2 regions of the Streptomyces sp. NPDC052225 genome follow, and region 2 is predicted to be linked to the other one. Evidence: predicted binding sites of a transcription regulator. Region 2 holds the regulator's gene; the other holds the start of a gene.
The links. The regulator HrcA, encoded in region 2, represses chaperone genes, less so after heat shock. The targets are predictions, from matches to a motif close to TTNGCACTCNGNNNNNCNGAGTGCNAA.

Region 1: groES (co-chaperone GroES) is a predicted target of HrcA. The motif match lies at 6,928-6,954, and genes of this name have one in related genera.

What each region holds. Positions count from the first base shown of each region.
Region 1 covers NZ_JBFAVD010000004.1:46,418-61,644, forward strand. The annotation lists gene AB0L37_RS07985 (LCP family protein) at 1-755, shown strand, start outside; gene AB0L37_RS07990 (class I SAM-dependent methyltransferase) at 807-1,418, opposite strand; gene AB0L37_RS07995 (YciI family protein) at 1,612-1,968, shown strand; gene AB0L37_RS08000 (DUF6596 domain-containing protein) at 2,071-3,300, shown strand; gene AB0L37_RS08005 (methyltransferase domain-containing protein) at 3,332-4,522, opposite strand; gene AB0L37_RS08010 (polysaccharide deacetylase family protein) at 4,614-5,573, shown strand; gene AB0L37_RS08015 (polysaccharide deacetylase family protein) at 5,570-6,481, shown strand; gene AB0L37_RS08020 (hypothetical protein) at 6,501-6,800, opposite strand; gene groES (co-chaperone GroES) at 7,099-7,407, shown strand; gene groL (chaperonin GroEL) at 7,553-9,175, shown strand; gene AB0L37_RS08035 (SDR family oxidoreductase) at 9,361-10,134, opposite strand; gene AB0L37_RS08040 (multicopper oxidase domain-containing protein) at 10,154-11,707, opposite strand; gene AB0L37_RS08045 (MOSC domain-containing protein) at 11,813-12,481, opposite strand; gene AB0L37_RS08050 (LysR family transcriptional regulator) at 12,563-13,471, shown strand; gene AB0L37_RS08055 (WhiB family transcriptional regulator) at 13,529-13,870, opposite strand; gene AB0L37_RS08060 (response regulator transcription factor) at 14,253-14,864, shown strand; gene AB0L37_RS08065 (sigma-70 family RNA polymerase sigma factor) at 15,140-15,227, shown strand, end outside.
Region 2 covers NZ_JBFAVD010000011.1:80,007-95,233, reverse strand. The annotation lists gene AB0L37_RS18300 (HAMP domain-containing protein) at 1-2,025, opposite strand, end outside; gene AB0L37_RS18295 (SpoIIE family protein phosphatase) at 2,254-4,179, shown strand; gene hemW (radical SAM family heme chaperone HemW) at 4,219-5,451, shown strand; gene AB0L37_RS18285 (DUF3097 domain-containing protein) at 5,572-6,390, opposite strand; gene AB0L37_RS18280 (MBL fold metallo-hydrolase) at 6,425-7,174, opposite strand; gene hrcA (heat-inducible transcriptional repressor HrcA) at 7,315-8,331, shown strand; gene dnaJ (molecular chaperone DnaJ) at 8,332-9,468, shown strand; gene AB0L37_RS18265 (nitronate monooxygenase) at 9,662-10,735, shown strand; gene AB0L37_RS18260 (16S rRNA (uracil(1498)-N(3))-methyltransferase) at 10,732-11,478, shown strand; gene AB0L37_RS18255 (VOC family protein) at 11,578-11,970, shown strand; gene AB0L37_RS18250 (hypothetical protein) at 11,967-12,353, opposite strand; gene AB0L37_RS18245 (hypothetical protein) at 12,488-13,003, shown strand; gene AB0L37_RS18240 (PDZ domain-containing protein) at 13,031-15,227, shown strand, end outside.

The DNA of each region.
Region 1 (15,227 bases), on a different contig from region 2:
CGAACAAGGCGCTCGGCGGCGGCGACAGCGGCGGCGCCCGCTCGGACACCGCGATGGTCGTGCACCTGAACGCCGACCGGAGCGAGGCCACCGTCGTCTCCATCCCGCGCGACACCCTCGTCGAGCGTCCGTCCTGCCCGACGGAGTCCGGGGGGACGACCGCGGTCGCGTACAACGTCATGTTCAACAGCGCCTACTCGGTGGGCGGTCCGGTCTGCGCGGTGAAGACCGTCGAGCACCTCACCGGCGTACGGATGGACCACTTCCTGGAGATCGACTTCGCGGGGTTCGCGAAGCTCGTCGACGCGCTCGGCGGCGTCGACGTCACCACGGACGAGGACATCGACGACGACCTCAGTCATCTGCACCTGACGGCCGGCGAGCACCACCTCGGCGGCAAGCGCGCCCTCGCCTTCGCGCGCACCCGGCACGGCGTCGGCGACGGCAGCGACCTCGGCCGCATCAAGCTCCAGCAGCAGCTGGTGAAGTCCCTTGCGGACGGGGTGTCCGGGAGCGGGCTGCTCACCGACCCGGCCCGCCTCTACCGGGTCGCCGACGCCGCGACCGGCAGCCTCACGGCCGACACCGGACTCGACTCGCTGAGCGAACTCTCCGGTCTGGCACGGAGCCTGAGCGGTCTGTCCTCCGAGTCCGTCAAGACCGTGATGATGCCGGTCGTGCCCGCCCCGTCCGACGCCAACCGGGTCGTCGCCGAGCAGCCCGGGGCGCGTGAGCTGTGGGAGTCCCTGCGCTGAGGCGGAGGCCCGAGTGACGGGCTCCGGCCGGAGCCTTGGGGAAATCGCACGTCAACTGGCCATGGCTGCGGGGTACTTCGGCGCCACGTACGTCAACAGGTAGCGCCAGTACAGAAGTTGCCGCACCTCGCTGCCCGGCAGCAGCCGCGCCGCCTGTTCCCGCACCTCCGGCAGCGTCATCCGCGGTTCCCTGACCGGCGCCCTGGGCGGCGCGGCGGGCAGGCCCCGGGCGCGCTCGGCGCCGTACACCGCGAGCCGCGCCACCGCGTTCGCCGGGACCGCGGCGACGTCCCACGCGGTGACCCCGGCATGGCAGCCGAGGACGAGCAGCCGGCCGCCGGGCGCGAGGGCCGCGCGCAGCCGGGTGAGCGTCGTGAACGGCATGTGGTGCAGGGAGGCGAGGCAGCTGATGACGTCGTAGTGGGCGGCCGGAAGATCGGCCCGCGAGGCGTCCGCGAGCCGGTAGCGGGGGCCGCCGCCCATGGCCTCGGCGGCCGCGAGCGTCGCCGGATCCGGGTCGAGCGCGTCGACCCGGTAGCCGCGCGCCACGAGCCGCCGCGCGAAACGGCCCGTGCCGCAGCCGACGTCGAGCGCGGTGCGGCCGTGCGCGGGCAGGTGCCGCAGGAGGAGGCGGTGGTAGTGGTCGTTGTGGTCGAACGCCATGGGGAGCGACCCTGGCACGCGGCGCATGAGGGCGACGTAAGCACCGGCGTGAACGCCGAGGTCAGCGGGCGGAAAAAAACTTCTTCGAAAAAATCGGCGGTGGTGTCGATGCGGCCGCCGCCCGTTCGACGTATGAGTGAGAGGCCGACCACGGCCTCACCGGACACGCAGATCGATCACAGAGGAGAACATCATGCCGCGCTACCTGACGATGGTCCGCATCGACGAGAACAACGCCCCCGCCGAGGGCCCCAGCGAGGAACTGATGCAGCGGATGGGCGCGCTCATCGAGGAGATGACGAAGGCGGGCGTGCTGCTCGACACGGCCGGCCTGACGCCGAGCTCACAGGGCAAGCGGGTGCACTACGAGAAGGGCGAGATCACCGTCACCGACGGTCCGTTCACCGAGTCCAAGGAGGTCATCGGCGGCTACGCGCTCCTCCAGACCAAGGACGAGGCCGAGTGCCTGGAGTGGACCAAGCGCTTCCTGAAGGTGCACGAGGACCACTGGACCGTCACGTCCGAGATCCGCGAGATCGCCGAGGGCTGATCCGCCCGATCGCCTTGGCCGCGAGCCCTTCGCGGTGTCTGATGGTGGGTCGTGACAGAGCAGCAAAAGACCACGGCCCACACCGTCGAGACGGTCTTCCGCATGGAGGCGCCGCGGATCATCGCGGCCGTCACCCGGATCGTCCGCGACGTCGGCATCGCGGAGGAACTGGCGCAGGACGCGCTGGTCGCAGCCCTGGAGACCTGGCCCGGTTCCGGGGTCCCCGACAACCCGGGCGCCTGGCTCACCGCCACCGCCAAGCACCGCGCCGTCGACCTCGTGCGGCGGCGCGAGAACTACGCCCGCAAGCTCCAGGAGGTCGGCAGGGCGACGGAGTTCGCGTACGAGGACGTGGGCGTCGCCGCCGACCCCGACGACATCGACGACGACCTGCTGCGCCTCGTCTTCATGAGCTGCCACCCCGTCCTGTCCGCCGAGGCCCGCGTCGCGCTCACGCTGCGCCTGCTCGGCGGACTGACCACGGCCGAGACCGCCCGCGCGGTCCTCGCCCCCGAGGCCACCGTCGCCCAGCGCATCGTCCGCGCGAAGCGCACCCTGGCCACCAGGAACGTCGCCTTCGAGGTCCCCTACGGCCCCGACCGCGAGGCCCGCCTCGGCTCCGTCCTGGAGGTCATCTACCTCATCTTCAACGAGGGGTACGCGGCCACGGCGGGCGACGACTACCTGCGCCCGGCGCTGTGCGAGGACGCCCTGCGCCTGGCCCGCGTCCTCCAGGCCCTGATGCCCAAGGAGCCCGAAGTGCACGGCCTGGCCGCGCTGTTGGAACTCCAGTCCTCCCGCGCGCCCGCCCGCACGGCGGCCGACGGCACCCCCGTCCTGCTCAGGGACCAGAACCGGACGCGCTGGAACAAGATGCTGATCCGGCGCGGCTTCGCGGCCCTCACCCGTGCGGAGGCGGTGGCATCGGGCCCGCCCGGCCCCTACGCCCTCCAGGCCGCGATCGCCGCCTGCCACGCCCGCGCGTACACGTACGACGACACCAACTGGCGCCAGATCGCCGCCCTCTACGCCCTCCTCGCGGCCCGCACCCCGTCCCCGGTGGTCGAGCTGAACCGCGCGGTGGCGGTGTCGATGGCGGACGGCCCCGCAGCGGCGCTCGCGATCGTGGACACCCTCCGCGACGAACCGGCCCTGCGCGACTACCACTTGCTGCCGAGCGTACGGGGGGACCTGCTGGAGCGGCTGGGGCGGCGGGAGGAGGCGCGGGCGGAGTTCGAGAGGGCGGCGACCCTGACCCGCAACGAACGGGAGCGCGAGTTCCTGCTCTCCCGACTGAGCCCCTCCGCCGAATCAAGCCCCTCCGGCGATTGAGGAGCGGGGTCCGGGGCTGAGCCCCGCGACCTCAGCGCACAGGTGCCCCCACCAACATCACAGGCGCCCCCGCAGCCCGGGTCAGAAACACAGTCGCCGCCCCCTTCCCAAAGGGCTTCGGCATGACCTTCCGCCGCAACTCCTCCGGCTCGACAGCCGACCCCCGCTTCTTCACGATCAGCACCCCCACCCCCCGCTCCCGCAGCAGCGCCTTCAACTTCTTCACGTTGAACGGCAGTTGATCGGTGATCTCGTACGCGGACGCATACGCCGTACCTCGCAACTCGTCCCCCGTGACATACGCGATGGTCTCGTCGATCAGCCCGCCCCCGACCTCCTCGGCCACCTCGGCGACGAGATGCGCCCGGATGACGGCGCCGTCCGGCTCGTACAAGTACCGCCCCACAGACCGCACTTCAGGATCCGGCAGCCCCCGCCCGACCAGCTCCCGCGGCCCGGGCAGCAGCGCGGCCCGCACCCTCCCCGGCTCCGTGCCGAACCACAGCACGGCCTCCTTCACGTCGCCCCCGTCCGAGATCCACTCCGCGTCGGCCTCCGCCGGGATCGCCTCGTGCGGGATGCCCGGCGCGATCTTCAGCGCGGCCCGCGGCGCCTTCAGGGCGGTGGCGACGGCCCAGGACAGCGGCGGCGAGTACGCCTCGGGGTCGAAGATCCGGCCCCGCTTGTCCGAGCGCCGCGCCGGGTCCACGAACACGGCGTCGTACGCGGCCGTGTCGACCTCCGTGACATCGGCCTCCCGCACCTCGATGAGGTCGGCGAGACCGAGCGCCTCGGCGTTGGCCCGGGCGACGGCGCAGGTCAGCGGGTCGCGGTCGACGGCGAGTACGGAGATCCCGGCGCGGGCGAGAGCGATGGCGTCGCCGCCGATGCCGCAGCACAGATCGGCGACGGACCGCACGCCGAGCGCCTTGAACGACTCCGCGCGGTAGGCCGCCACGCTGGTGCGGGTCGCCTGCTCGACACCGTTCGGCGTGAAGAACATCCGGGCCGCGTCCCGCGCGCCGAACTTCGCCACCGCCCGCTGCCGCAGCCGCGCCTGCCCGAGCGCCGCGGAGACCAGCTCGGCGGGGTGGTCGCGGCGCAGTTTCGTGGCGAGGGCGAGCTCCTGGGCGGGGTCGTGGTCCCGGAGTTCGTCGAGCAGGGCCAGGCCCTCGGGGGACAGGAGGGCGCTGAAGGCTTCGGCGGTGGAGAAGGAGCTCACCCGGACCATTGTGGGCCAGTCGGAGGACGGCGCGCGCCCGGCCGCGGTGTCGGCCCTCGATCAGGGGCGTGGGCTGCGAGGATCCGGCGCCATGCAACTAGTACGACAAAACGAAGAAACCTTCTCGAAGGGGACGCGCGCGGCCCGGTCCCGCGCCCGGCGCAGAACCGCGATCCGGGCCGCGGCCGCCGCCCTCGTCGGCTGCGCGCTCGCCACGGGCTGCGCGGGCGGCGCCGACGAGGCGGTCCGCCCGGCCGCCGGCCAGCAGCCCCTCCAGGCCCCGCCGGCCCGCGCCCTCGACTCGTACGCCACCCAGCTCAAGGCCCAGCAGGCGCAGCGCGCGGCGGCCGCCCGCCGCTGGGGCCTCGCGAAGGTGCCCCTCGCCGCGCCGAAGCCGCCCGCGAAGAAGCCGGTCATCAAGGCGCGCAAGGGCTTCGAGGTCGACCAGCAGGAGGAACTCGGGCTGCCGCCCGTCTTCACGACCATCCCCACCAAGGACAAGGTCGTCTTCCTCACCATCGACGACGGGGCCGAGAAGGACCCGAAGTTCCTGAAGATGATGAGCGACCTGAAGATCCCGTACACGGCCTTCCTGACCGACGCCGAGATCAAGCCCGAGTACGGCTACTTCAAGAAGATGCAGTCCACGGGCGTCACCCTCAACAACCACACGCTGCACCACCCGTACCTGCCGGGCCTGTCCTACGCCCGGCAGAAGCACGAGATCTGCGGCATGCAGGACCTCATCGAGAAGAAGTACGGCAAACGGCCGACCCTCTTCCGGGCGCCGTTCGGCAACTACAACCAGGACACCCTCAAGGCCGCCAAGGCCTGCGGCATCAAGTACGCGCCGATCTGGAACGCCGAGGCGTTCGTGGACCGTATGGACTACCGCGAGTGGGACCGGGACATCCATCCGGGCGACATCCTCCTCACGCATTTCCGCGGACGCGAGGACTGGAAGGGCACGATGCCCGACATGATCCGGATGCTCATGAAGTACCTGACCGACAAGGGGTACGCGGTGGCCCGCCTGGAGGACTACCTGTGACAACTCCCTGGGCGGGGGCGGCCGTCCGGTCGGCCGGGGCGCGCATCGTCGGCTGCGCCCTGGCCGCCGCGCTGCTCACCGGGTGCGCGCAGTCCGTCGACCCGATCGAGCGGATGGGCAGGAAGGCGGCGCAGAAGGTACGCCACCACCCGCGCCCCGCGGCCGGAGTCGCGGGGGCCCCGGCGGCCCCGGCGGCTCCCGCGGCGCCCGTGGTCCCGGACGCGCACCGGCGCTGGGGTCTCGCCGCCCCGCTCGCGCCGGCGCCGCGGCCCCCCGCCCAGGGGGTGCTCCCGCCCCGCAGGCCGGGGGCGGTCCCCCCGGTCGTCGACCGCGTCCCGACCCGGGACAAGGTCGTCTTCCTCACCTTCGACGACGGCGCCGAGAAGGATCCCCGCTTCGTCGACATGGTCCGCGACCTGCGGCTGCCGATCTCGATGTTCCTCACGCACTCCGTGGCGAGCCCCGGCACCGGCTACAGCCACTTCGGCGCGCTGCGGCGGCTCGGCGCGGGCGTCGAGAACCACACCCTCACGCACCCGTTCCTGCCCGGCCTCGGCTACGTCGAGCAGCACGCCGAGATCTGCGGCCAGCAGGAACGCCTGCGCGCCCGCTTCGGCACGGCCCCGCGCCTGCTCCGCCCGCCCTACGGCAACTACGACGCGGACACCCTGCGGGCGGCCGGCGCCTGCGGCATCGACGCGATCGTCCTGTGGCGCGCCTCGATGCAGATCAACGACCTCCGCTACGCCGACGGCGGCCGCCGCCTCCACCCCGGCGACATCATCCTGACCCACTTCCGCGGCCCGGCCGACCTCAAGGGCACGACCCTGACCGAGCTGACGACCCGCATGCTGCGCCGCATCCAGGCCCAGGGCTTCACGGTGGCCCGCCTGGAGGACTACCTCTGACCCGCCCGCCGGGCGGCCGTCACGGCCCCCGGTGCGCCGAGGCGTACGAGGCGAGGACCAGGAGTCCGAGGATGGATCCGGCGACGGCCTGGACCCCCGCGGTGATCGGCAGTCCGGTGCGCCCGCCGAGGGCGAAGGCCGAGCAGAAGACCAGCACGGCGAGCGCCAGGAAGGCCCACAGGGCCCCGGCCGCGGGGGTGCGTGCGGCCGGCAGCCACACCGACGCGGTCACACCGGCGATCACGTCCGTGAAGAGCACGAACACGGCGAGCGCGGCGTCTCCCCAGCGGGAGCGCGGCGTGCGGTAGTGACCGGCCATGCGCCGAGCCTCGTACGGAATCCGGTACTCCGCCCGGCAGGCCCCGAACCGGGATCCTTCCGTGCCCTGTCGCAGGCCGCGAGCGGCGCGGGCGCGGGGAGGAAATCGGCCGCCGCATCGCAGTCGATTGGCACTCCGCTTGACCGAGTGCTAATCGCAGTCATAGTCTCGGCTCTGGCACTCCCCACCGGAGAGTGCCAACAGCGACGGGCAGGTCCGGCACCCGCGACGACGGATCCACCTGGTCGCCACCTCAGACAGTTAACCCCGTGAGATCTCCGAAGGGGGAGGTCGGATCGTGACGACCACCAGCTCCAAGGTTGCCATCAAGCCGCTCGAGGACCGCATTGTGGTCCAGCCGCTCGACGCCGAGCAGACCACCGCCTCTGGCCTGGTCATCCCGGACACCGCGAAGGAGAAGCCCCAGGAGGGCGTCGTCCTCGCGGTGGGCCCGGGTCGCTTCGAGAACGGCGAGCGCCTGCCGCTCGACGTGAAGACCGGCGACATCGTGCTGTACAGCAAGTACGGCGGCACCGAGGTCAAGTACAACGGCGAGGAGTACCTCGTCCTCTCGGCTCGCGACGTGCTCGCGATCGTCGAGAAGTAAGACCCCCGAAGCAGCCCGGCTGCTTCTGAACTGCGCCCCTGGCACCCGCGACCTTTAACAAGCCGGGGTCAGGGGCGCGGTTCGTTTACACCGAGCTCCACACCCAGCTTCACCCCGAGTTTTCCGAGAGGGCTGAATCGCTCCCATGGCGAAGATCCTGAAGTTCGACGAGGACGCCCGTCGCGCCCTCGAGCGCGGCGTCAACAAGCTTGCCGACACGGTCAAGGTGACGATCGGCCCCAAGGGCCGCAACGTCGTCATCGACAAGAAGTTCGGCGCCCCCACCATCACCAACGACGGTGTCACCATCGCCCGCGAGGTCGAGGTCGAGGACCCGTACGAGAACCTCGGCGCGCAGCTGGTGAAGGAGGTGGCGACCAAGACCAACGACATCGCGGGTGACGGTACGACCACCGCCACCGTGCTGGCCCAGGCCCTCGTCAAGGAAGGCCTGCGCAACGTCGCCGCGGGCGCTTCCCCGGCCGCCCTGAAGAAGGGCATCGACGCCGCGGTCAAGGCCGTGTCCGAGGACCTCCTCGCGACCGCCCGCCCGATCGACGAGAAGTCCGACATCGCCGCCGTCGCCGGTCTGTCCGCCCAGGACACCCAGGTCGGCGAGCTCATCGCCGAGGCGATGGACAAGGTCGGCAAGGACGGTGTCATCACCGTCGAGGAGTCCAACACCTTCGGTCTGGAGCTCGACTTCACCGAGGGCATGGCCTTCGACAAGGGCTACCTGTCCCCGTACTTCGTCACCGACCAGGAGCGTATGGAGGCCGTCCTCGACGACCCGTACATCCTGATCCACCAGGGCAAGATCGGTTCGATCCAGGACCTGCTCCCGCTCCTGGAGAAGGTCATCCAGGCCGGTGGCTCCAAGCCGCTCCTGATCATCGCCGAGGACGTCGAGGGCGAGGCCCTGTCGACCCTGGTCGTGAACAAGATCCGCGGCACGTTCAACGCCGTCGCCGTGAAGGCCCCCGGCTTCGGCGACCGCCGCAAGGCGATGCTCCAGGACATGGCCACCCTCACCGGTGCCACCGTCATCGCCGAAGAGGTCGGCCTCAAGCTCGACCAGGCCGGCCTGGACGTCCTCGGTTCCGCGCGCCGCGTGACCATCACCAAGGACGACACCACGATCGTCGACGGCGGCGGCAACAAGGCCGACGTCGACGGCCGCGTGAACCAGATCAAGGCCGAGATCGAGAACACGGACTCCGACTGGGACCGCGAGAAGCTCCAGGAGCGCCTCGCGAAGCTCGCCGGCGGCGTCTGCGTGATCAAGGTCGGTGCCGCGACCGAGGTCGAGCTCAAGGAGAAGAAGCACCGTCTGGAGGACGCCATCTCCGCGACCCGCGCCGCGGTCGAGGAGGGCATCGTCTCCGGTGGTGGCTCCGCGCTCGTCCACGCCGTCAAGGTCCTCGAGGGCTCCCTCGGCAAGGAGGGCGACGAGGCCACCGGTGTCGCCGTCGTCCGCCGCGCCGCCGTCGAGCCGCTGCGCTGGATCGCCGAGAACGCGGGCCTCGAGGGCTACGTGATCGTCTCCAAGGTCGCCGAGCTCGAGAAGGGCTTCGGCTACAACGCCGCGACCGGTGAGTACGGTGACCTGGTCAAGGCCGGCGTCATCGACCCGGTCAAGGTCACGCGCTCCGCGCTGGAGAACGCCGCGTCGATCGCCTCCCTGCTCCTGACGACCGAGACCCTGGTCGTCGAGAAGCCGGCCGAGGAAGAGCCCGAGGCCGGCCACAGCCACGGTCACTCGCACTGACCCGAACTGAAGTCGAGGCCCGTCTCCCCGCTTCGGGGCGGCGGGCCTCGTCCCATTTCGGGGCGCGTCCGCTATCGGGGAAATGCGACGCGAAGCGTCTGCATTTCAGGGGCGCGGGGCTGTGTCATTAGCGGCTCCGCCGCGGGGCGCGACCAGCCCCTACCGAACCCGCAGCCGAAAACCACCTACTGCGGCCCGTACTTGCGCCCAGTCCGAGACGTGATCCCGCCCAGTACAGATCGCGGCGTCACCTTCACCACCCCCATCAGCGCCTTGTACCGCGGATCCGGGATCGACAGCGACTTGCCGCGGGCCAGATCGGACAGCGCCGCAGCGACCAGCTTGTCCGCGTCGAGCCACATCCACTTCGGAATGTTGCCGGTGCCCATCCCGGCCCGCTCGTGGAACTCCGTACGGACGAACCCAGGGCACAGCGCCATCAGCCGCACCCCGCTGCCCGCGAGATCCTTCGCCGCGCCCTGCGTGAACTGCACGACCCACGCCTTCGAGGCCCCGTACGTGCCGCGCGGCACGAACGCCGCGACGGACGCCACGTTCACCACACCGCCCCGCCCGCGCTCCCGCATCACCGCGGTCGCCGCCGACGTCAGCCGCAGCACCGCCTCGCAGTGCACCTTCAGCATGGTCAGCTCGTCGGCCATGGGGACTTCCAGATACTGCCCCTTGTTGCCGAACCCGGCGTTGTTGACGAGCAGATCGACCGGCGACCTGCGGTCGCCGAGCCGCGCCTCGACCGCCTCGATGCCCTCGTCCGTGGACAGGTCGGCGGTGAGCACCTCGGCCTCGATGCCGTGTCCGTCGTGCAGCTCCGTCGCCTGTTCCCGCAGCCGCTTCGTGTCGCGCGCGACGAGCACCAGGTTGTGCCCGTCGGCGGCGAGGCGCCGGGCGAAGGCGGCGCCGATGCCCGCGGTGGATCCCGTGATCAGTGCCGTAGTCATGCACCAAGGTTAGTGACGATCAGTGGTGCCCGTGATCACCGGAGCCCGGCGTGCGCGCCCGCTGCCCCTTGTCGACGACCACGAACTGCCCCATCATTCCGCCGTCTTCGTGGTACAGCAGATGGCAGTGGTACATGAACGGCACCTCGGGATCGGCGAACTCGGGGCCGCCGTCGAACCGCAGCGCCAGCTTCATCGTCGTACCGCTCGGCAGGAACACGGTGTCCTTGCGGCCGCGCAGTTCGGGCGGCGGCGTCTTACCGTTCACCTCGACGACCCTGAACTGCACGTCGTGCACATGGAAGTTGTGCGGCATCCCGTTGTCGTTGCGCACGGTCCACACCTCGGTGGTGCCGCGCGTGACCGTGTCGTCGATCCGGCCCATGTCCATGGCCCGCCCGTTGATGCCGCCCATCTCCAGGTCGAAGTTCCGCCCCCGTACGGCGTCCTCGGCGTTCGGCAGCTCCAACTCGCCCAGTCTGGAAGGGACTTCGGGGGAGGACCGGAGCCGGTCCGCCGCGCGCAGTTGCAGGACGTCGAAGGAGTCGTCGCCGCCCGCGAACCGCCGCTGCCACCTGTCCCCGTAGTTGTCCTGCGGGAAACTGCGCAGCACGGCCCGCTCCCCGGCCTTCATCCGCACCACGATCTCGGCCCGCTCCCCGGGCGACAGCTGGATCCGGTCCGTCGTGGCGGGCCGTTCGAGCAGCCCGCCGTCCGTCCCCACGAGCGCGACATCGCGGCCGTCCGAGAAACCGAAGTCGTACGTCCGTGCCGTCGAGGCGTTCAACAGGCGCAGCCGGACCCGCTCGTCGCGCACCACTCGGTACGGGTCCAGGGTGCCGTTGACCATCGTGCGGTCGCCGAGGAAGCCGGTGGCCCGCATCAGGCCGTGCCCGTGGTCGAAGTCGGCCCCGTCGAACGTCACGTCCTGCACGATCACCGGCAGGTCGTCGACCCCGTACCGCTTCGGCAGCGCGAGCCGCTCGCTGCGCTCGTCGTCCACGAGGAACATCCCGGCGAGCCCCCGCTGGACATGCGCCTCGGTCCGCCCGTGCGGATGCGGGTGGTACCAGAGGGTGGCGGCGGGCTGGTCCACGGTCCACTGCGCGGTCCACTCGGCGCCGGGCTCGATCATCCGGTGCGGGCCGCCGTCCATCCGGGCCGGCAGATGCATGCCGTGCCAGTGCACGCTCGACGCCTCGTCGAGTCCGTTGCGGACCCGGACCCTGACCTTCTCGCCGCGCCCGGCGCGCAGCGTCGGTCCGAGGTAGTCCCCGTTGAATCCCCATGTGGCCGTCCGCAGCCCGGACTTGAACTCCTTCTCGCCCGCGCGCATCCGCAGGTCGAAGACGCGGGCGCCGTCCTTCTCGTCGATGTGCGAGGGCGCGAGCGGCGGCACCGCCATCTCGTCGCGGAACTCCGCCTCGCCCACCGTGCTCACCTTCGCGTCGCTCCACAGCCACAGCACGCCGCCGCCCACCGCGAGCGCGAGGACGGCGGCGAGCGAGCCGAGCACGAGGAGGACCCGCCGCAGACGGCGGGACGCGGGCCTTTTCCGGGTCCTGGGGGTCATGCGTCGAGCGTCGTGCCACCCCCGGCCCGCCCGCATCGGGGACGGCCCCCGATCCGCCCCCGACCCAACCCCCGTACGGAACCCGGGACTTCCCCGAGCCGTCCCCTACGAGCCGTGCTTCGCCACGTACTCCCGCGCCTGCCGTACGGACTCCGGGTGCAGCGTGTCCGCCGCCACGAGCAGCCGGGGCAGCAGCGGCCGCTCGGTCGTCACGGCGCGGAACTGGAAGCCCACCGTCACCTCGTGATCGGGGCGGTGGATCACCTCGATCGCGTCGCCCGCGCGGATCTCGCCCGGCTCGATCACCCGCAGATAGGCGCCCGGAACGCCCTCCTGCGTGAACCGCTTGACCCAGCCGCGCTCGCCCAGATGCCCCTGGAACGTCCGGCACGGGATCCGGCCGGAGGTGACCTCCAGGACCAGGTCGGGGCCGACCCGCCAGCGCTCGCCGATCTTCGCGCCGGTCACGTCGACGCCCTCGGTCGTGAGGTTCTCGCCGAACGCGCCGCTCGGGATCGGCCGCTCGAGCGCCTGCTCCCAGGCGTCGAGATCCTCGCGCGCGTACGCGTAGACGGCCTGGTCCTCGCCGCCGTGGTGGCGGGTGTCGCACACCGCGTCCCCGGCGAGCCCGCTCGCGCCGGTGCCCTTGGCGCCGGGCGCGGACACCCGCACCGGGCCCTCGACCGGCCGCTTGTCGATGCCGGTCACACCCTCCGGCTGGTCGGTGTACTCGACGGCCTCGCGACGGCCCAGGTTGAGAGACAGAAGCTTCATGGCACCGCACGCTACGGGACCCCGATCAAAGCCGCCACGCATTATTGGGCGTGAGACCCAAGCTCCGCTTATGCTTGAACCATGATCGAGGCCCGTCATCTCCGTGTCCTGCGCGCCGTCGCCGCCACCGGCTCCTTCTCGGCGGCGGCCCGCGAGCTGGGCTGCACCCAGCCCGCCGTGAGCCAGCAGATGAAGGCCCTGGAGACCTCGGCCGGCACCCCGCTCCTGATCCGCACGGGACGCGAGATGCGCCTGACCCAGGCCGGCGAGGCCCTCGTGCGGCACGCGGCGGGCATCCTCGCCGGGCTCACCGCCGCCGAGGAGGAGGTCGCCGCGATCGCGGGCCTGCGCGCGGGCCGGGTCCGCCTGGTGTCCTTCCCCAGCGGCAGCTCGACGCTGGTCCCGACGGCCCTCGCCGCCCTGCGCGCCGAGCACCCCGGCACCCGCGTCTCCCTGGTCGAGGCCGAGCCGCCGCGCTCGGTGGAGATGCTCCGCGAGGGCGACTGCGACGTCGCGCTCGCCTTTCGGTACGAGGGTGCGCACGCGGCGGAGGAGTGGGACGACCTCGTCGTACGCCCGCTGCTCGCCGACCGTCTCGTCGGCCTGGTCCCCGAGGGGCACGCGCTCGCGGACGCGGGCTCGGTCACCATCGACGCGTTCGCGGACGAGCCGTGGATCGCGGGCTGCCCGCGCTGCCGCCGCCAGCTGGTGGAGGTGTGCCGGGGCGCCGGGTTCGCCCCCCGCATCGACTTCGCGACGGACGACTACCCGGCGGTGGTCGGACTCGTCGGCGCGGGGCTCGGTGTTGCCGTCCTGCCCGAACTGGCCATCGAGTCCGTTCGGCCCAAGGGTGCACGGACAGTAACCGTGGAGCCCGCCGTCCAGCGCGAGATCGTCGCGCTCACGCTGCCCGATCTGGCCCAGGTCCCGGCGGTCGCCGCGACCCTCGACCACCTGGCGAAGGCCGCCGTCAGGACCGCGACGCGCTGATCACGGATGCGGGGGCGCCTCGGCGCACCCACGCCCCGTCATTGCAGAAACGTTCCTTCAGTTGCGTCCCGCGCCGGCCGCGGAGGTTCCACCGCCCATCGCCGACGCCGTGACGAGCCGGTTGCGGGCCCGTCCCATGAGCTCTTCGCGCTCGTCCTCGGTGAGCCCGCCCCACACGCCGTACGGCTCGCGCACCTGTAGGGCGTGAGCAGCGCACTCCGCGCGCACCGGGCACCTCATGCAGACCTCCTTGGCCGAGTTCTCACGGGCGCTGCGCGCCGCTCCCCGCTCACCTTCCGGGTGGAAGAAGAGCGAGCTGTCGACCCCGCGGCAGGCCGCGAGGAGCTGCCAGTCCCACAGATCTGCGTTCGGTCCGGGAAGGCGGGAGAAATCTGCCATTGCGTTGTCCCCTTGTAGCCGTTGTGACGCGGATACGGTGCCCATGACCGTACATCTACTGTCTAAGGAGATGAAAATATGACTCATTGCGAATCTAGCTACAGACACCAGCAAAAGGGAAGAAAAGGCGCTAAATGGGGCATAGCTTGTGATGAAACCTTGAGGGTCTGTTGCGCTGCCCCCGCTGTGTCCGGCCCCTCACGTAGAGTGCCGAACGAGGCCGACCGACCCGTAACTCTTTCGAGTGACCGTCGTTGAGAGTGCGGAGGCGGTTGAAAGAACAAGCGCTCGGGCATCTGTCCGAGAGCGTCGACCGCACAGGTGACGATTTCGTACCAGCCTGGAGGCTCAAGGTGACGCGCATCAGCTGCGGAGGACGGTCATGACATCCGTCCTCGTCTGCGACGACTCCCCGCTTGCCCGAGAGGCGCTGCGCCGCGCGGTAGCGACCGTGCCCGGCGTCGAGCGCGTGACGACCGCGGCCAACGGCGAGGAAGTCCTCCGCCGCTGGGGCGCCGACCGCTCGGACCTGATTCTGATGGACGTACGCATGCCCGGCCTGGGCGGCGTCGAGACAGTGCGGCGGCTGCTCTCCGCCGACCCCGGTGCGCGGATCATCATGCTCACCGTCGCCGAGGACCTGGACGGTGTGGCGCTCGCCGTCGCCGCCGGTGCCCGCGGCTATCTGCACAAGGACGCCTCGCGCGCCGAACTGCGGGCCACCGTGACGCAGGCGCTCGCGGACCCGACGTGGCGGCTCGCGCCGCGCAGACTGCGGTCGGCCGAGATGGGTGCGGCGCCGACCCTGACCGCGCGCGAGATCCAGGTGCTCGAGGGCATGAGCCACGGGCGGTCCAACGCCGAGATCGGGCGTGAGCTGTTCCTCTCCGAGGACACCGTGAAGACGCACGCGCGGCGTCTGTTCAAGAAGCTGGGTGCGTCTGACCGGGCGCATGCGGTTGCCCTGGGTTTCCGTTGGGGTCTGGTTCGGTAGAGCGCCGTGGGGGCGTTGCGCGCCCGGCCGTCCGTCGCTTCGTCGTGGCTGGCCGCGCAGTTCCCCGCGCCCCTTCGGGGGCGCGGCTCCTCGTTTCCGGCGCGATGCCGCATCCTTGATGTGTGGAGTTCCTCGGGGACGACGAGTCGGGCGAGCAGGGTCAGCGAGAGGGGAGGGCGCAGGAGATGAGTTCCGGCGCACCTGTCCATAACGCTTCAGTGCACAACGACGGGCGCAGCGACGCGGACCGCGCTTCGGCAAGGCACCATGGTCCGATGCGCGACGACGAGGCAGCCACCCCGCAGGGAGGCATCGGGACGCTCGTCGGCGCAGCCGTCGACGGTGACGAGCAGGCCACGCACG
Region 2 (15,227 bases):
GTTGTCCTTGAGCTCGGCGACCTCGCCCTGGGTCTCCACGGTGATGGAGCGGGACATGTCGCCTGAGGTCACCGCGGAGGCGACCTCGGCGATGGCGCGCACCTGTGTGGTCAGGTTCGAGGCCAGCTCGTTCACGTTCGTCGTCAGGCGCTTCCAGGTGCCGTACACGCCCTCGACCCGCGCCTGGCCGCCGAGCTGTCCCTCGGAGCCGACCTCGCGGGCCACGCGGGTGACCTCGGAGGAGAAGGAGGAGAGCGTGTCGACCATCGTGTTGATGGTCGTCTTGAGTTCGAGGATCTCGCCGCGCGCGTCGACGTCGATCTTCTTGGACAGGTCGCCCTGCGCCACCGCGGTGGCGACCTGCGCGATGTTGCGCACTTGGGAAGTCAGGTTGTCCGCCATGTAGTTGACGTTGTCGGTCAGGTCCTTCCAGACGCCTGACACGCCGTGCACGGTTGCACGCCCGCCGAGGCGGCCGTCGGTGCCCACCTCGCGGGCCACGCGGGTCACCTCGTCGGCGAATCCCCGTAGCTGCTCCACCATCGTGTTGACGGTGTCCTTCAGTTCGAGGATCTCACCGCGCGCGTCGACCGAGATCTTCTTCGACAGGTCGCCCTGGGCCACGGCGGTGGTGACCTGGGCGATGTTGCGGACCTGCGAGGTCAGGTTCGACGCCATGAAGTTGACGTTGTCGGTGAGGTCCTTCCAGACGCCGGAGACCCCGCGGACCTGGGCCTGGCCGCCCAGGTTTCCTTCCGTGCCGACCTCGCGGGCGACGCGGGTGACCTCGTCGGCGAAGGCGGAGAGCTGGTCGACCATCGTGTTGATCGTCGACTTCAGTTCGAGGATCTCGCCCTTCGCCTCGACGGTGATCTTCTTGCCGAGGTCGCCCTGTGCCACGGCCGTCGACACGAGCGCGATGTTGCGGACCTGGGACGTCAGGTTGTCCGCCATGAAGTTGACGTTGTCGGTGAGGTCCTTCCAGACGCCGGAGACGCCGCGGACCTGGGCGCGGCCGCCCAACTGGCCTTCGGTGCCGACCTCGCGGGCGACGCGGGTGACCTCGTCGGCGAAGGCGGAGAGCTGGTCGACCATCGTGTTGATCGTCGACTTGAGTTCGAGGATCTCGCCCTGCGCGTCGACGGTGATCTTCTGGCTCAGGTCGCCGTTGGCCACGGCGGTGGTGACCTGGGCGATGTTGCGGACCTGCGAGGTCAGGTTCGACGCCATGAAGTTGACGTTGTCGGTGAGGTCCTTCCAGACGCCGGAGACGCCGCGGACCTGGGCGCGCCCGCCCAACTGGCCCTCCGTGCCGACCTCGCGGGCCACGCGCGTGACCTCGTCGGCGAAGGCGGAGAGCTGGTCGACCATCGTGTTCACGGTCAGCTTCAGTTCGAGCAGCTCGCCCGTCGCCTCGATCGTCACCGTGCGCGTCAGGTCACCCCGCGCCACCGCCGTCGTCACGAGTGCGATGTCGCGGACCTGAGCGGTCAGGCGCGAGGCCATCGTGTTGACGGCCTCCGTGACATCGCGCCAACTCCCGGACAGGCCCTGGGCCTTGGCGCGGCCGCCGAGGCGGCCCTCGGTGCCGACCTCGCGCGCGACGCGGGTCACCTCCCCGGTGAACAGGGAGAGCTGGTCCACCATCTTGTTGACGGCGCCGCCCAACCTCCGTAGATCCCCGCGGAGTTGACGTGTGCCGTCGTGCAGATCGACGCGCTGGGTCAGGTCGCCGCCCGCCACCGCGTCGAGCACCCGCGTGGCGTTGGCCGCCGGGGCGACCAGCGCGCCGATGATGGTGTTGACGTCGTGGATCCGGGTCGCCCAGCCGCCCTGGCCCGGGCTCGCCTCAAGGCGTTCGTCGAGACGCCCGTGACGGACGATCTCCCGGCGCACCCGCGTCAGTTCGACGTTGTAGTGGGTGCTGCGGTCAATGATCTGGTTGAAGACCGCGCCGAGCTCACCCACCAGGCCGTCACCGCTGTCCGGGACCCGGATGAAGTTCCCGTCGCGGGCGGCCGTCATCGCGGCAAGGAGCGCACGGAGGTCGGAGGTCCGGATCACCTCACCCGGGGGTGCGACCACCGCCTGACCCGATGTCCCGTTCGAAACCGCCCTCTTCGGTGCAGGCTTGGCACTGTTCTCACTCATAGCGGCCCACTTCGGTAACTCGGCGCTTATGGGCGCGGTCAGTCTGTCACTCTGAGCGTGTCGCCCGAGGCGTCTTTGCCACAACTGCTCTGGAGCCGAAAAGTGGGGTCGATTCCTGTCCAGCGGGAAACCGCCGCCTTCGCCGCCGACCTGCCGGACCACTCGCACGAAGGGCACGCAGGACCGGTGGAGGCGCGCACCTCGCTGCCCGGGAACCAACTGGCCCCCGCCGCGGCCCGGCGTTTCGTCCGCGCGACGCTCGACGGCTGGGCGGAGGCCGAACCGCCCGGGGCGGAAGGGGCCGTCGACCGGCTGGCCGACGACGCCGTGGTCATCGTCAGCGAACTCGTCACGAACGCCGTCGTGCACGCCGGCACCAGCGTCGACGTCCTGTGCCACCTGACCGGCGCCGCCCTCGTCATCGAGGTCACCGACCACCATCCGGCGCGCGCCCTGCGGGGCGAACACCCGGGCCGCGCACCGGACATGCCCGAGTACGGGCGCGGCCTGCGCCTCGTCGCGTCGCTCTCCGAGTCGTGGGGCATCACGTACAGGACCGGCACCAAGACCGTCTGGGCCCGGCTGCCCGCCGCGGGCACCGAGCTGCCCGCGGCCGAGGCCGACCCGCAGTCCACGACCCGTGCCCTCCAGCGCGGCCTGCACGCCACGGAGTTCCTCGCGCCGCCGCCCCGGCGCGCCCCCGACCGGGACTGGGTCAACCGCGGCGCCCTCTCGTTCCTCGCCGAGGCCTCCGACATGCTCGCCGGGCAGCTCGACGTCGACATGGTCGCCGCCCTCGTCGGCCAGCTCCTCGTCCCGCGGCTCGCGGACTGGTGCGCGGTCTGGTTCTACGACGAGGAGGGCCGCGGCATGCCGGGACCCGTCGAGCCCGACACCCGCGGCACCGGCGCCATGCCGCCGCCCCGCCTCGCCCGCGTCTGGCACTCCCACGAGGGCCGCATCGAGGAACTCCGCCGGCTCCTGGAGAAGGAACCGCCGCGGCTGCCCGACAGCCCGCACTCCGCCCCCGTCGCCGTGCCCTGGCCCTTCGCGACGCAGGGTGAGACCGGGGCCGCGCTCGCCTACCGGCTCTCCGCGGGCGGCCGGGCGCTCGGCATCCTGCTCATCGGCCGCGCCGGGCTGCCGCACTTCCCCGACGAGGTCACCGGGCTCGTCGAGGACTTCAGCCGCCGCGTCGCGCTGGCCGTCAGCGCGGCCCGCCGCTTCACCCGGCAGGCCACCATCAGCCGCATCCTCCAGCGCGGCCTGCTGCCGTCCGCCATCGCCGAGATCCCCGGCATGAAGAGCGCTCTCGTGTACGAGCCGAGGGAGGCGGGCGGCCCCGGCGGCGACTTCTACGACGTGTTCCCCGCGAGCGACGGCCGCTGGTGCTTCGCGCTCGGCGACGTCCAGGGCAAGGGCCCCGAGGCCGCCGTGGTGATCGGTCTCGCCCGGCCCTGGCTGCGGCTGCTCGCCCGCGAGGGCTACCCCGTCGCCCAGGTCCTCGACCGGCTCAACCGGCTGCTGCTCGACGACGCCACCGAGGCCGCCGACTCCGCCGCCCGCGCGCTCGCGGCCGCCGCCGGCGGACAGGGCGTGCCGCCCGAGGGCTCGTCCGCCCGCTTCCTCTCGCTGCTCTACGGCGAACTGACGCCCACCGAGTCGGGCGTGACCTGCACGCTCGCCTCCGCCGGGCACCCGCTGCCGCTGCTGATGCGGCCGGGCGGCGAGGTCGTCCCCGCGGCCGGGCCGCAGATGCTGCTCGGGGTCGTCGACGACCCGGACTACACGAGCGAGACGTTCGAGATGCTCACCGGCGACACCCTGCTGTGCGTCACCGACGGGGTGACGGAGCGGCGCCGCGGACACCTCCAGTTCGACGACGCCGACGGGCTCGCGCACGCCCTCGCCGGGTGCGCAGGGCTGACCGCGCCGCTGGTCGCGGAGCGCATCCGGCGCCTCGTGCACGCCTTCGCGGACAGCCCGCCCGACGACGATCTGGCGCTGCTCGTGCTCCAGGCGCAGTGAGCGGCGCTGCGGATTTCCCGGAGGCGGGACAATGGGTCCATGCCTTCCGCACTCCCCGACGGTGAGCCCGTACCCGACGACGGCTCGCTGCCCCCCTCGGCCCTCGCCGACGCCGCGTCGCGTCCGCTCGGCTTCTACCTGCACGTCCCGTACTGCGCCACGCGCTGCGGCTACTGCGACTTCAACACGTACACGGCGACCGAGCTGCGCGGCAGCGGCGGTGTGCTCGCGTCCCGGGACAACTACGCGGACCAGGTCGTCGACGAGGTGCGGCTCGCCCGCAAGGTACTCGGCGACGACCCGCGCCCCGTGCGGACCGTGTTCGTCGGAGGCGGTACGCCGACGCTGCTCGCCGCCTCCGATCTCGTACGGATGCTGAAGGCGATCCGGGACGAGTTCGGGCTCGCGGACGACGCGGAGGTGACGACCGAGGCGAACCCGGAGTCGGTCGACCCGGCGTATCTGGAGGAGCTGCGGGCCGGGGGCTTCAACCGGGTGTCGTTCGGCATGCAGAGCGCGCGGCAGCACGTCCTGAAGGTCCTCGACCGTACGCACACGCCGGGGCGGCCCGAGGCGTGCGTCGCCGAGGCGCGGGCGGCCGGGTTCGAGCACGTGAACCTGGATCTGATCTACGGGACGCCGGGGGAGACCGACGACGACTGGCGGGCGTCCCTCGACGCGGCGCTCGGGGCGGGGCCCGACCATGTGTCGGCGTACGCGCTGATCGTGGAGGAGGGCACGCAGCTCGCCCGGCGGATTCGGCGGGGCGAGGTGCCGATGACCGACGACGACGTGCACGCCGACCGGTATCTGATCGCGGACGAGGTGCTCTCGGGGGCCGGGTTCGACTGGTACGAGGTGTCGAACTGGGCCACGTCCGAGGCGGGGCGGTGTCTGCACAACGAGCTGTACTGGCGGGGGGCCGACTGGTGGGGGGCCGGGCCCGGGGCGCACTCGCATGTGGGCGGGGTGCGGTGGTGGAACGTGAAGCATCCCGGGGCGTATGCCGCTGCTCTGGGTGCGGGGAGGTCGCCCGGGGCGGGGCGGGAGGTGCTGGCCGACGAGGACCGGCGGGTCGAGCGGATTCTGCTTGAGCTGCGGCTCAAGGAGGGGTGTCCGTTGTCGTTGCTGCGGGAGGCGGGGCTCGCGGCCGCGCGGAAGGCGTTGGGGGAGGGGCTGTTGGAGGCCGGGCCGTTCGGGGAGGGGCGGGCTGTGCTGACGTTGCGGGGGCGGTTGTTGGCGGATGGGGTCGTGCGGGAGCTGGTGGACTGAGGCTGGGCTGGGCCGGGCTGCTGGGCGGGGGCCTGACGGGAGCGCTCGCCCCGCGCTGGGGGCCGCCTTGCCCACCGTGCCGCCCTAGGCGGCAGATTGCCCAAGGCTCGGGCGGCGGGGTCACGCCGTGACGAAGTCGATGAGTTCTTCCACTCGGCCCAGGAGTTCGGGTTCCAGGTCCTTGTACGTGCGGACCCGGGACAGGATGTGCTGCCAGGCCTCGCCCGTGTTCGCCACGCGCCAGCCGAGCGCGCGGCACACGCCCGTCTTCCAGTCCTGGCCGTGCGGGACGCGGGGCCACGCCTCGATGCCCACCGACGACGGCTTCACCGCCTCCCAGATGTCGATGTAGGGGTGGCCCACGACCAGGGCGTGTTCGCTCGTCACCGACTGGGCGATCCGCCATTCCTTGGTGCCGGGGACCAGGTGGTCGACCAGGACGCCGAGGCGGGCGTCGGGGCCCGGCGCGAAGTCGGCGACGATCGCCGGGAGGTCGTCGACGCCCTCGAGGAACTCGACCGCCACGCCCTCGATGCGCAGGTCGTCGCCCCAGACCCGCTCGATGAGCTCCGCGTCGTGCTTGCCCTCGACGTAGATGCGTCCGGCCCGGGCCACCCGGGCGCGGGCGCCCGGCAGCGCCACCGAACCGGAGGCGGTGCGCGTGGGGCGCACGGGCGCTGCCGCCGTCGGGCGCACCAGCGTGACGACCTTGCCCTCCAGGAGGAAACCGCGCGGCTCCATCGGGAACACGCGCTGCTTGCCGAAGCGGTCCTCCAGCGTCACCGTCGGCCCCTGCGCCGTCTTCTCCACGCGGATCACGGCTCCGCAGTAGCCGGTGGTGACCTCTTCGACGACGAGGTCCGGCTCGGCCGGTACCTCGGGCACCGGCTTGTTCCGCTTCCAGGGGGGAGTGAGGTCGGCGTGGGAGTACTGGCGCATTTGGCCGACGATATGAGAAGCCGGGGCGCCCGTCCTAGGACACGCCGAAGCGGGTCGCCAGTGCGGCGCGCTGCTCGCGGACAAAGCCCGCATTCACCACGGATCCGTGTCCGGGGACGTAGCGTGCGTCCTCGCCGCCGAGTTCGAGGAGCCGGTCGAGCGCGGCCGGCCAGTGGCGGGGCGCCGCGTCCGAGCCCGCCTGCGGCTCGCCGGACTCCTCGACCAGGTCGCCGCAGAAGACGATCTCCGGGGTGCCGGCCGCGCCGGGCACGAGGACGACGAGGTCGTGGCCGCTGTGCGCCGGGCCGACGTTCGCGAGCAGCACCTGGAGGCCGCCGCCCAGGTCGAGCGTCCACTCCCCGCACACCCGGTGGTGCGGCGTGACGAGCAGGTCGGCCGCATCGGCCGCCGCGTCCGGGCCGAGGCCGTTGCGTACGGCACTGGCGCGCACCGCGTCCGCTCCGTGCGCGAAGACGGTGTCGATGCCCACGGCCCCGTACACCTCGACACCCGCGAACGCGGCCGTGCCGAAGACATGGTCGAAGTGCGGGTGCGTGAGCGCGATGTGCGTCACTCTCCCGTGTTCGGTCAGGAGGCGCTGGGCGTCCGCGCGCAGCTGGGAGCCTTCACGCAGTGAGGATCCGGTGTCGATCAGCAGGGCGGCGCCGTCCCCCACGACGAGGCCGGTCGTGCAGTCCCAGCCGGGCAGCCGGACCCGCCCCACGCGCGGGGCCAGCTCCTCCCAGCCCGCCGCTGCCCAGTCGATACGTACGTCACGTTCCATGCGTACGACGCTAGCGGCCTTGCCGGGGCCGTACCTCACGGCCGTACACTGAGGCGGGGACGACTGGCACTCACCCGTAGCGAGTGCCAAATAGGACGTTCGAGAAGATCACGACGGGAAGCCGCTGGAGGTGTGCGCCGATGCTCAGTGAACGCAGGCTCGAAGTGCTGCGCGCCATCGTCCAGGACTATGTCGGGACCGAGGAGCCCGTGGGCTCCAAGGCGCTCACGGAGCGGCACCGCCTCGGCGTCTCGCCGGCGACGGTGCGCAACGACATGGCCGCCCTGGAGGACGAGGGATACATCGCCCAGCCGCACACCAGTGCCGGGCGCATCCCGACCGACAAGGGGTACCGCCTCTTCGTCGACAAGCTCACGAACGTGAAGCCGATGACCGCTCCCGAGCGGCGCGCCGTCCAGAACTTCCTGGAGGGCGCCGTCGACCTCGACGACGTCGTCGGGCGGACCGTGCGGCTGCTCGCGCAGCTCACCCGGCAGGTCGCGATCGTCCAGTACCCGTCCCTGACCAGGTCCACCGTGCGCCATGTCGAGCTGCTCTCGCTGGCGCCCGCCCGTGTGATGCTCGTGCTGATCACGGACACTGGGCGCGTCGAACAGCGGATGGTCGACTGCCCGGCGCCGTTCGGCGAATCGCCTCTGGCGGATCTGCGCGCCCGGCTCAACAGCCGGGTCGCGGGCCGCCGCTTCGCCGACGTACCGCAGCTGGTGCAGGATCTGCCGGAGGCCTTCGAGGCGGAGGACCGCGGCACGGTCTCGACGGTGCTCTCCACTCTTCTGGAGACGCTCGTCGAGGAGTCCGAGGAGCGGCTGATGATCGGCGGCACCGCCAATCTCACCCGCTTCGGACATGACTTTCCCCTCACCATCCGGCCCGTCCTCGAGGCCCTTGAGGAGCAGGTCGTGCTCCTCAAGTTGCTTGGTGAGGTGGGGGATTCGGGCATGGCCGTACGGATCGGTCACGAGAACGCACACGAGGGACTCAACTCCACGTCCGTCGTGTCGGTCGGCTACGGTTCGGGCGGCGAGGCAGTCGCCAAGCTCGGTGTCGTCGGACCGACACGCATGGATTACCCGGGAACGATGGGAGCAGTACGCGCAGTGGCACGTTACGTCGGACAGATCCTGGCGGAGTCGTAAGTGGCCACGGACTACTACGCCGTACTCGGCGTGCGCCGCGACGCTTCCCAGGACGAGATCAAGAAGGCTTTTCGGAGGCTCGCGCGCGAGCTGCACCCGGACGTGAATCCGGATCCGAAGACCCAGGAGCGGTTCAAGGAGATCAACGCCGCCTACGAGGTGCTCTCCGACCCGCAGAAGAAGCAGGTCTACGACCTCGGGGGCGACCCCCTGTCGCAATCCGGCGGAGGCGGGGCCGGAGGCTTCGGCGCCGGTGGGTTCGGGAACTTCTCGGACATCATGGACGCGTTCTTCGGTACGGCGTCGCAGCGTGGGCCCCGGTCCCGTACGCGCCGTGGCCAGGACGCCATGATCCGGCTCGAGGTCGAGCTGGACGAGGCCGCCTTCGGGACCACCAAGGACATCCAGGTCGACACCGCTGTGGTGTGCACGACCTGCAGCGGTGAGGGCGCGGCGCCCGGGACCTCCGCCCAGACCTGTGACATGTGTCGCGGGCGCGGCGAGGTCTCGCAGGTCACGCGGTCCTTCCTCGGCCAGGTCATGACCTCGCGGCCGTGTCCGCAGTGCCAGGGATTCGGGACCGTGGTTCCGACGCCCTGCCCCGAGTGCGCCGGTGACGGCCGCATCCGGTCGCGGCGGACGCTGACGGTGAAGATCCCGGCCGGTGTGGACAACGGGACGCGGATCCAGCTCGCCGGTGAGGGCGAGGTCGGTCCCGGTGGCGGGCCCGCCGGTGACCTCTACGTCGAGATCCACGAGCTGCCCCACCCCACGTTCCAGCGGCGCGGCGACGATCTGCACTGCACGGTGACGATCCCGATGACCGCGGCGGCCCTCGGTACGAAGGTGCCGCTGGAGACGCTCGACGGGCTCGAGGAGATCGACATCCGGCCGGGCACGCAGTCCGGCCAGTCGGTGCCGCTGCACGGGCGCGGTGTCACGCATCTGCGGGGCGGCGGCCGTGGCGACCTCATCGTGCACGTCGAGGTCACGACGCCGCAGAAGCTCGATCCCGAGCAGGAGCGGTTGCTGCGGGAGCTGGCGAAGTTGCGGGGCGAGGAGCGGCCCACGGGGCAGTTCCAGCCGGGGCAGCAGGGGTTGTTCTCGCGGTTGAAGGATGCGTTCAACGGGCGTTGAGCTTGTGTCTTGCGGGGCCTGGGGTTTTTCCCCGGGCCCCGTTTTTTTGCGGCTGATGGGGTGGGGGTGCCGTGCGTTGCCGGGTGCTGCGCCGTCGTGGTTGCGCGCGCCGTTCCCCGCGCCCCTTTGGGGCGCCTGTGCAGCCGGAATGGGTCGATTCGGTTGTCCGTACGGGACGTGGCACGATGCGGGCATGTCCTCCGCACTGACCGATCTCTGCCACTATCCGATCGTGCAGGCCCCCATGGCGGGCGGCGCCTCCTGTCCCGCGCTCGTGGCCGCCGTCTGCGAGGCGGGCGGGCTCGGGTTCCTCGCCGCCGGGTACAAGACGGCCGACGGCATGTACCAGGAGATCAAGCAGGTGCGGGGGCTGACGAACCGGCCCTTCGGCGTCAACCTCTTCATGCCGCAGCCCGAGTACGCCGACCCGGCCGCCGTCGACGTCTACCGCCATCAGCTCGCCGGCGAGGCCACCTGGTACCAGACCGCGCTCGGCGACCCCGACAGCGGGCGCGACGACGGCTACGACGCCAAGCTGGCGATCCTCCTCGACGACCCGGTACCGCTGGTCACGTTCACGTTCGGCTGCCCCACGCGCGAGGTCGTGCAGGCCCTCCAGCGCGTCGGCACCCGCAGCGCCGTCACCGTCACGACGGTCGACGAGGCGCGGGCCGCGCAGCAGGCCGGCGCCGACGCCGTGTGCGTCCAGGGCATCGAGGCCGGCGGCCACCAGGGCACGCACCGCGACAACCCCGAGGCCGACTGCAGCGGGGTCGGACTCCTTTCGCTGGTCGCCCAGGTGCGGGAGGCCGTGCAGCTGCCGATCATCGCCGCGGGCGGCATCATGCGCGGCTCGCAGATCGCCGCGGTGCTCGCCGCCGGCGCCGAACTCGCGCAGCTGGGCACCGCGTTCCTCGTCACCCCCGAGTCCGGGGCGCCCACGCTGCACAAACAGGCCATGACCGATCCGCTGTTCACCAGGACCGAGCTGACCCGGGCGTTCTCCGGGCGGCCGGCGCGCGGGCTCGTCAACCGGTTCCTGCGCGAGCACGGCCCGTACGCGCCCGCCGCCTACCCCCAGGTCCACCACATGACGTCACCGCTGCGCAAGGCCGCCGCCAAGGCCGGTGACCCGCAGGGCATGGCGCTGTGGGCGGGGCAGGGGCACCGGTTCGCCCGCGAGCTGCCCGCCGGGCAGCTCGTGGAGGTCCTCGCGGCCGAACTCGACGCCGCCAAGGCCGCGTTGGGGCAGCGGGGTGCGGCATGACGGCGCCGGTGTTCGTGGTCGAGGGCGCGGTTCCCGGCGACGGTGCGTATGTGCTCGACGGGCCCGAGGGGCGGCACGCCGTCTCCGTGAAGCGGCTGCGGGCGGGCGAGGCCGTGGTCCTCACGGACGGGCTCGGGTCCTGGTGCGACGCGGTCGTCACCGGCAGCGAGGGCAAGGACCGGCTGCTCCTCGACGCCGGCCCGGTGCGGGTCGAGGACGAGGCGCGGCCGCGGATCACCGTCGTACAGGCGCTGCCCAAGGGGGACCGGGGCGAGCTCGCCGTCGAGACGATGACCGAGACCGGGGTCGACGCGATCGTGCCGTGGGCCGCGTCCCGGTGCATCACGCAGTGGCGGGGCGAGCGGGGGCTCAAAGCGCTCGGGAAGTGGCGGGCGACCGCGCGGGAGGCGGGGAAGCAGTCGCGGCGCGTGCGGTTTCCCGCGGTGGCGGACGCGGCGTCCACGAAGGAGGTCGCCGCGCTGCTCGCGGGGGCTGATCTCGCGGCCGTGCTGCATGAGGACCGGGAGTTTCCCAGCGAGGCGCTCGCGTCGGCCGAGCTTCCTGCGAGCGGGGAGATCGTGCTCGTCGTCGGGCCCGAGGGCGGGGTTTCGCCGGAGGAGCTCGCGGTGTTCGAGGCGGCTGGGGCGCGGGCGTTTCGGTTGGGGCGGAGTGTTCTGCGGACGTCCACGGCGGGGACGGCGGCGGTGGCGTTGTTGCTGGGGCGGACCGGACGGTGGGGCTGAGTGGTCGGGTGACTACTCGCCGTACCGGGTGGTGTTGTGTGGGTGCTGGTCGCTCCGTTCCCCGCGCCCCCGCGGGGCTCGGACCCGTAAACTGAACCCATGGAACTCGCCCAGGTGAGGCTGCTCGTCAGTGACTTCGGGGCCTGCTATCGGTTCTACGCCGATGTGCTCGGGCTCAAGCCGCAGTCCGGAGCGGAGAGTGGACCGTACGAGAAGTTCTCGCCGCCCGGCGGATCCGCGGGGATCGCGCTGCAGGACCGGGCCATGATGGCCCAAGTGCTGGGCGAAGTCGGGGAGTTGGCCACCGGGCACCGTTCGCTCGTGGTGCTGCGCGTCGATGACCTGGACGCCTACTGTGCTCAGGTCGTCGAGCGCGGCGGCGTTCTCGTGCACGGACCCGCGCCGTTCACGGAGCGGATGCGCGTCGCCCACCTCAAGGACCCCGAGGGCAATCTCGTCGAGCTTCAGGAGTGGCTGCTGCTGCGCGGCTAGCCGGACGTGGACCCGGCGCGGTCCGTCACCGCGTCGAACAGTGGCCAGGCGTCCACCTCCACCGTCCGCGGCGCCTCGGGGTACAGGCCGCGGGTCAGCGCCTCGTCGAGCAACTGCCGTACGGTGCCCGGCTCGTGGAGGTTGAGGCAGACCTGGCCCGGCATCCGCACCACGTCGCCCTCCGCGAAGTACCCGTCGGAGATGATCCGGCCCGGTCCGGGCCGGAAGACCAGGCGCAGCCGGGCCCGTGACCCCGCCCGCCACAGCGTCAGGGTGTTGGCGCACCCCGGGTAGCCGCGCACGCGGTCGTGGCGGTGGCTGAAGCACCACATGTACTCCGTGCCGTCCGCGACGAGTCGGCGGACCCTGCGCCTGCTTCCCATGGCGGCACTCTAGGCGCCCGCTGTGGCCGCATGTGCTCTACCGCCGCGGTGGCGGGGCTGGCATGCTGCCGTTCATGGGGGCATTGAGGCGTATTGGATCCCGTTTACGGCATAGGCGCTGGCTCGCGACCGGTGTGCTGATCGGTGCCGCCGTCGCCGGCGGGGTCGCCTGTGAGCCGGTCGGCGGCGACCTGAACCCGTCCACGGTGGCCGCCACCACCGACCAGGAAGCCACGCAGGAACTGGAGCGGCAGAAGGCCCCCGTGGCCTGGCTCAGCTGCACCGGGTCGTACAACGGCCGCTCCACGCCCAGCAGTTCGACGCCCAGTGAGGTCGAGGTGGACTGCCAGGGCAAGACGGGCAAGGGCGAGAGGATCACCGTCAAGGGGTGGGCGCACGGTGTCGTCTCCGGGCACTGTGTGCGCGGCGACTTCATCGCGCGGGTCGACGGCAAGGTCTGGTTCCACCTCGATGTCCTCGGCAACTGCGCCGAATCGGACCGGACTTCGCACGCGCCGCAGAACCCGCCCCCCTCGCACCACGACAAACCCACGTACCACGAGCCCCAGCCCGGCACCACGCGCACCGTCACCAGGACCGTCACCGTGTACCCGCCCGACCCGACGTGCTCCTGTTTCCAGGGCAAGTGAGTTCTGGTGAGTTCTAGGGTGGGCGGGGTGACGAATTCTGCCTATCTCCGGTTTCCGCACCTGCACGGCGAGTCGGTGGTCTTCACCGCCGAGGACGACGTGTGGGCGGCGCCCCTCGACGGCGGCCGCGCCTGGCGGGTCAGCGCCGACAACGTGCCCGTGAGTCATCCCCGTATCTCTCCCGACGGCGCCACCGTCGCCTGGACGTCACGGCGTGACGGCGCCCCCGAGGTGCATGTCGCCCCGCTCGACGGCGGCTCCGCCAACCGCCTCACCTATTGGGGGAGTTGGACGACCGCCGTGCGCGGCTGGACCCCCGACGGCCGGGTCATCGCCGTCAGCGCCTACGGGCAGGCGTCGTCGCGGCGCAGCTGGGCGCGGGCCGTGCCGCTCGACGGCGGGCCCGCCGAGACGCTGCCGTACGGGCCGGTGGGCGGCGTGGTGTTCGGCCCCGACTCCCAAGTGCTGCTGCTGTCCGCGCCGATGGGGCGTGAGGCCGCCTCGTGGAAGCGGTACCGGGGCGGCACCGCGGGCAAGCTGTGGATCGACGCGAGCGGCGACGGCGACTTCGTACGGCTGCACGCGGACCTCGACGGGAACATCGAGTACCCGATGTGGGTGGGGGAGCGCATAGCCTTCCTCTCCGATCACGAAGGCGTGGGGGCGCTCTACTCGTCGCTGCCCGACGGGTCCGAACTGCGCCGCCACACCCCGGTGGACGGGTTCTACGCACGTCAGGCCACCACCGACGGCAGCCGCGTCGTGTACTCAAGTGCCGGTGAGCTGTGGGTGGTCGAGGGGCTGGAGGAGGGTGTCGAGGCTCGGCGGGTCGGCGTGCGGCTCGGCGGGCAGCGGGCCGATCTCCAGCCGCGTCCCGTCGACGCCGCCCGCTGGTTCGGGGCCGCGTCGCCCGACCACACCGGACGCGGCAGCGCCGTCGCCGTGCGCGGCGCCGTGCACTGGGTGACCCACCGCTCCGGGCCCGCCCGCGCCCTCGCCGCCGAACCGGGCGTACGGGCCAGACTCCCGCACACCTTCCGTGCTGATGGGGGCGCCGGCGAGGAGCACGTGGTGTGGGTGACCGACGCCGAGGGCGACGACGCCCTGGAGTTCGCGCCCGCCACCGGCGCCGCCGCCGGTGCCACCCCGCGCCGGCTCGGCGCCGGACGGTTCGGCCGGGTCCTCGGGCTCGCCGTCGCCCCGGACGGCGGCCGGGTCGCCGTGGCCGCGCACGACGGGCGGATCCTGCTGGTCGAGCGCGACAGCGGTGACGTGAGGGAAGTGGACCGCAGCGAGGACGGGCATGCCACGGGGCTCGTGTTCTCGCCGGACTCCGGGTGGCTGGCCTGGTCGCATGCCGGTCCGCACGGGCTGCGACAGCTCAAGCTCGCCAACGCCGCCGACCTCGCCGTCACCGAGGCGACCCCGCTGCGGTTCCGGGACTACGCGCCCGCGTTCACCCTCGACGGCAAGCACCTGGCGTTCCTGTCGGCGCGCTCCTTCGACCCCGTCTACGACGAGCACGCCTTCGACCTCGCGTTCGTCAGCGGCTCGCGGCCGCACCTGATCACGCTCGCCGCGACGACCCCGTCACCGTTCGGACCGCAGCGGCACGGGCGCCCCTTCGACGCGCCCGACAAGGACGAGACGCCCGACAGCGAGGGCACGCCCGTCACCCGCGTCGACCTCGAAGGGCTCGGCGACCGCATCGTGCCGTTCCCCGTCGAGGCCGCCCGCTACTCGACGCTGCGCACCGCCAAGGACGGCGTGCTGTGGCTGCGCCACCCCGTGCGCGGCGTGCTCGGCGACTCCCGCGCCGGGCTCGACGACCCCGCGCCGAAGACCCGCCTCGAGCGCTACGACCTGGCGCAGCGGCGCATCGAGGAGATCGGCTCCGACGCCGACCACTACGAGGTCACCGGAGACGGCAAGCGCGTCCTGCTGTGGACGGGCGAGGTCCTCAAGGTCGTGCCCAGCGACCGGCGCCCCGCGCACGACGACGACTCCGACACCAACATCACCGTCGACCTCGGCCGGATCAGCCAGCACGTCGACCCGGCCGCCGAGTGGCGGCAGATGTACGAGGAGACCGGCCGCCTGATGCGCGACAACTTCTGGCGCGCCGACATGAACGGCGTCGACTGGGACGGCGTCCTGGAGCGGTACCGCCCCGTCCTCGACCGGGTCGCCACCCACGACGACCTCGTCGACCTGCTGTGGGAGG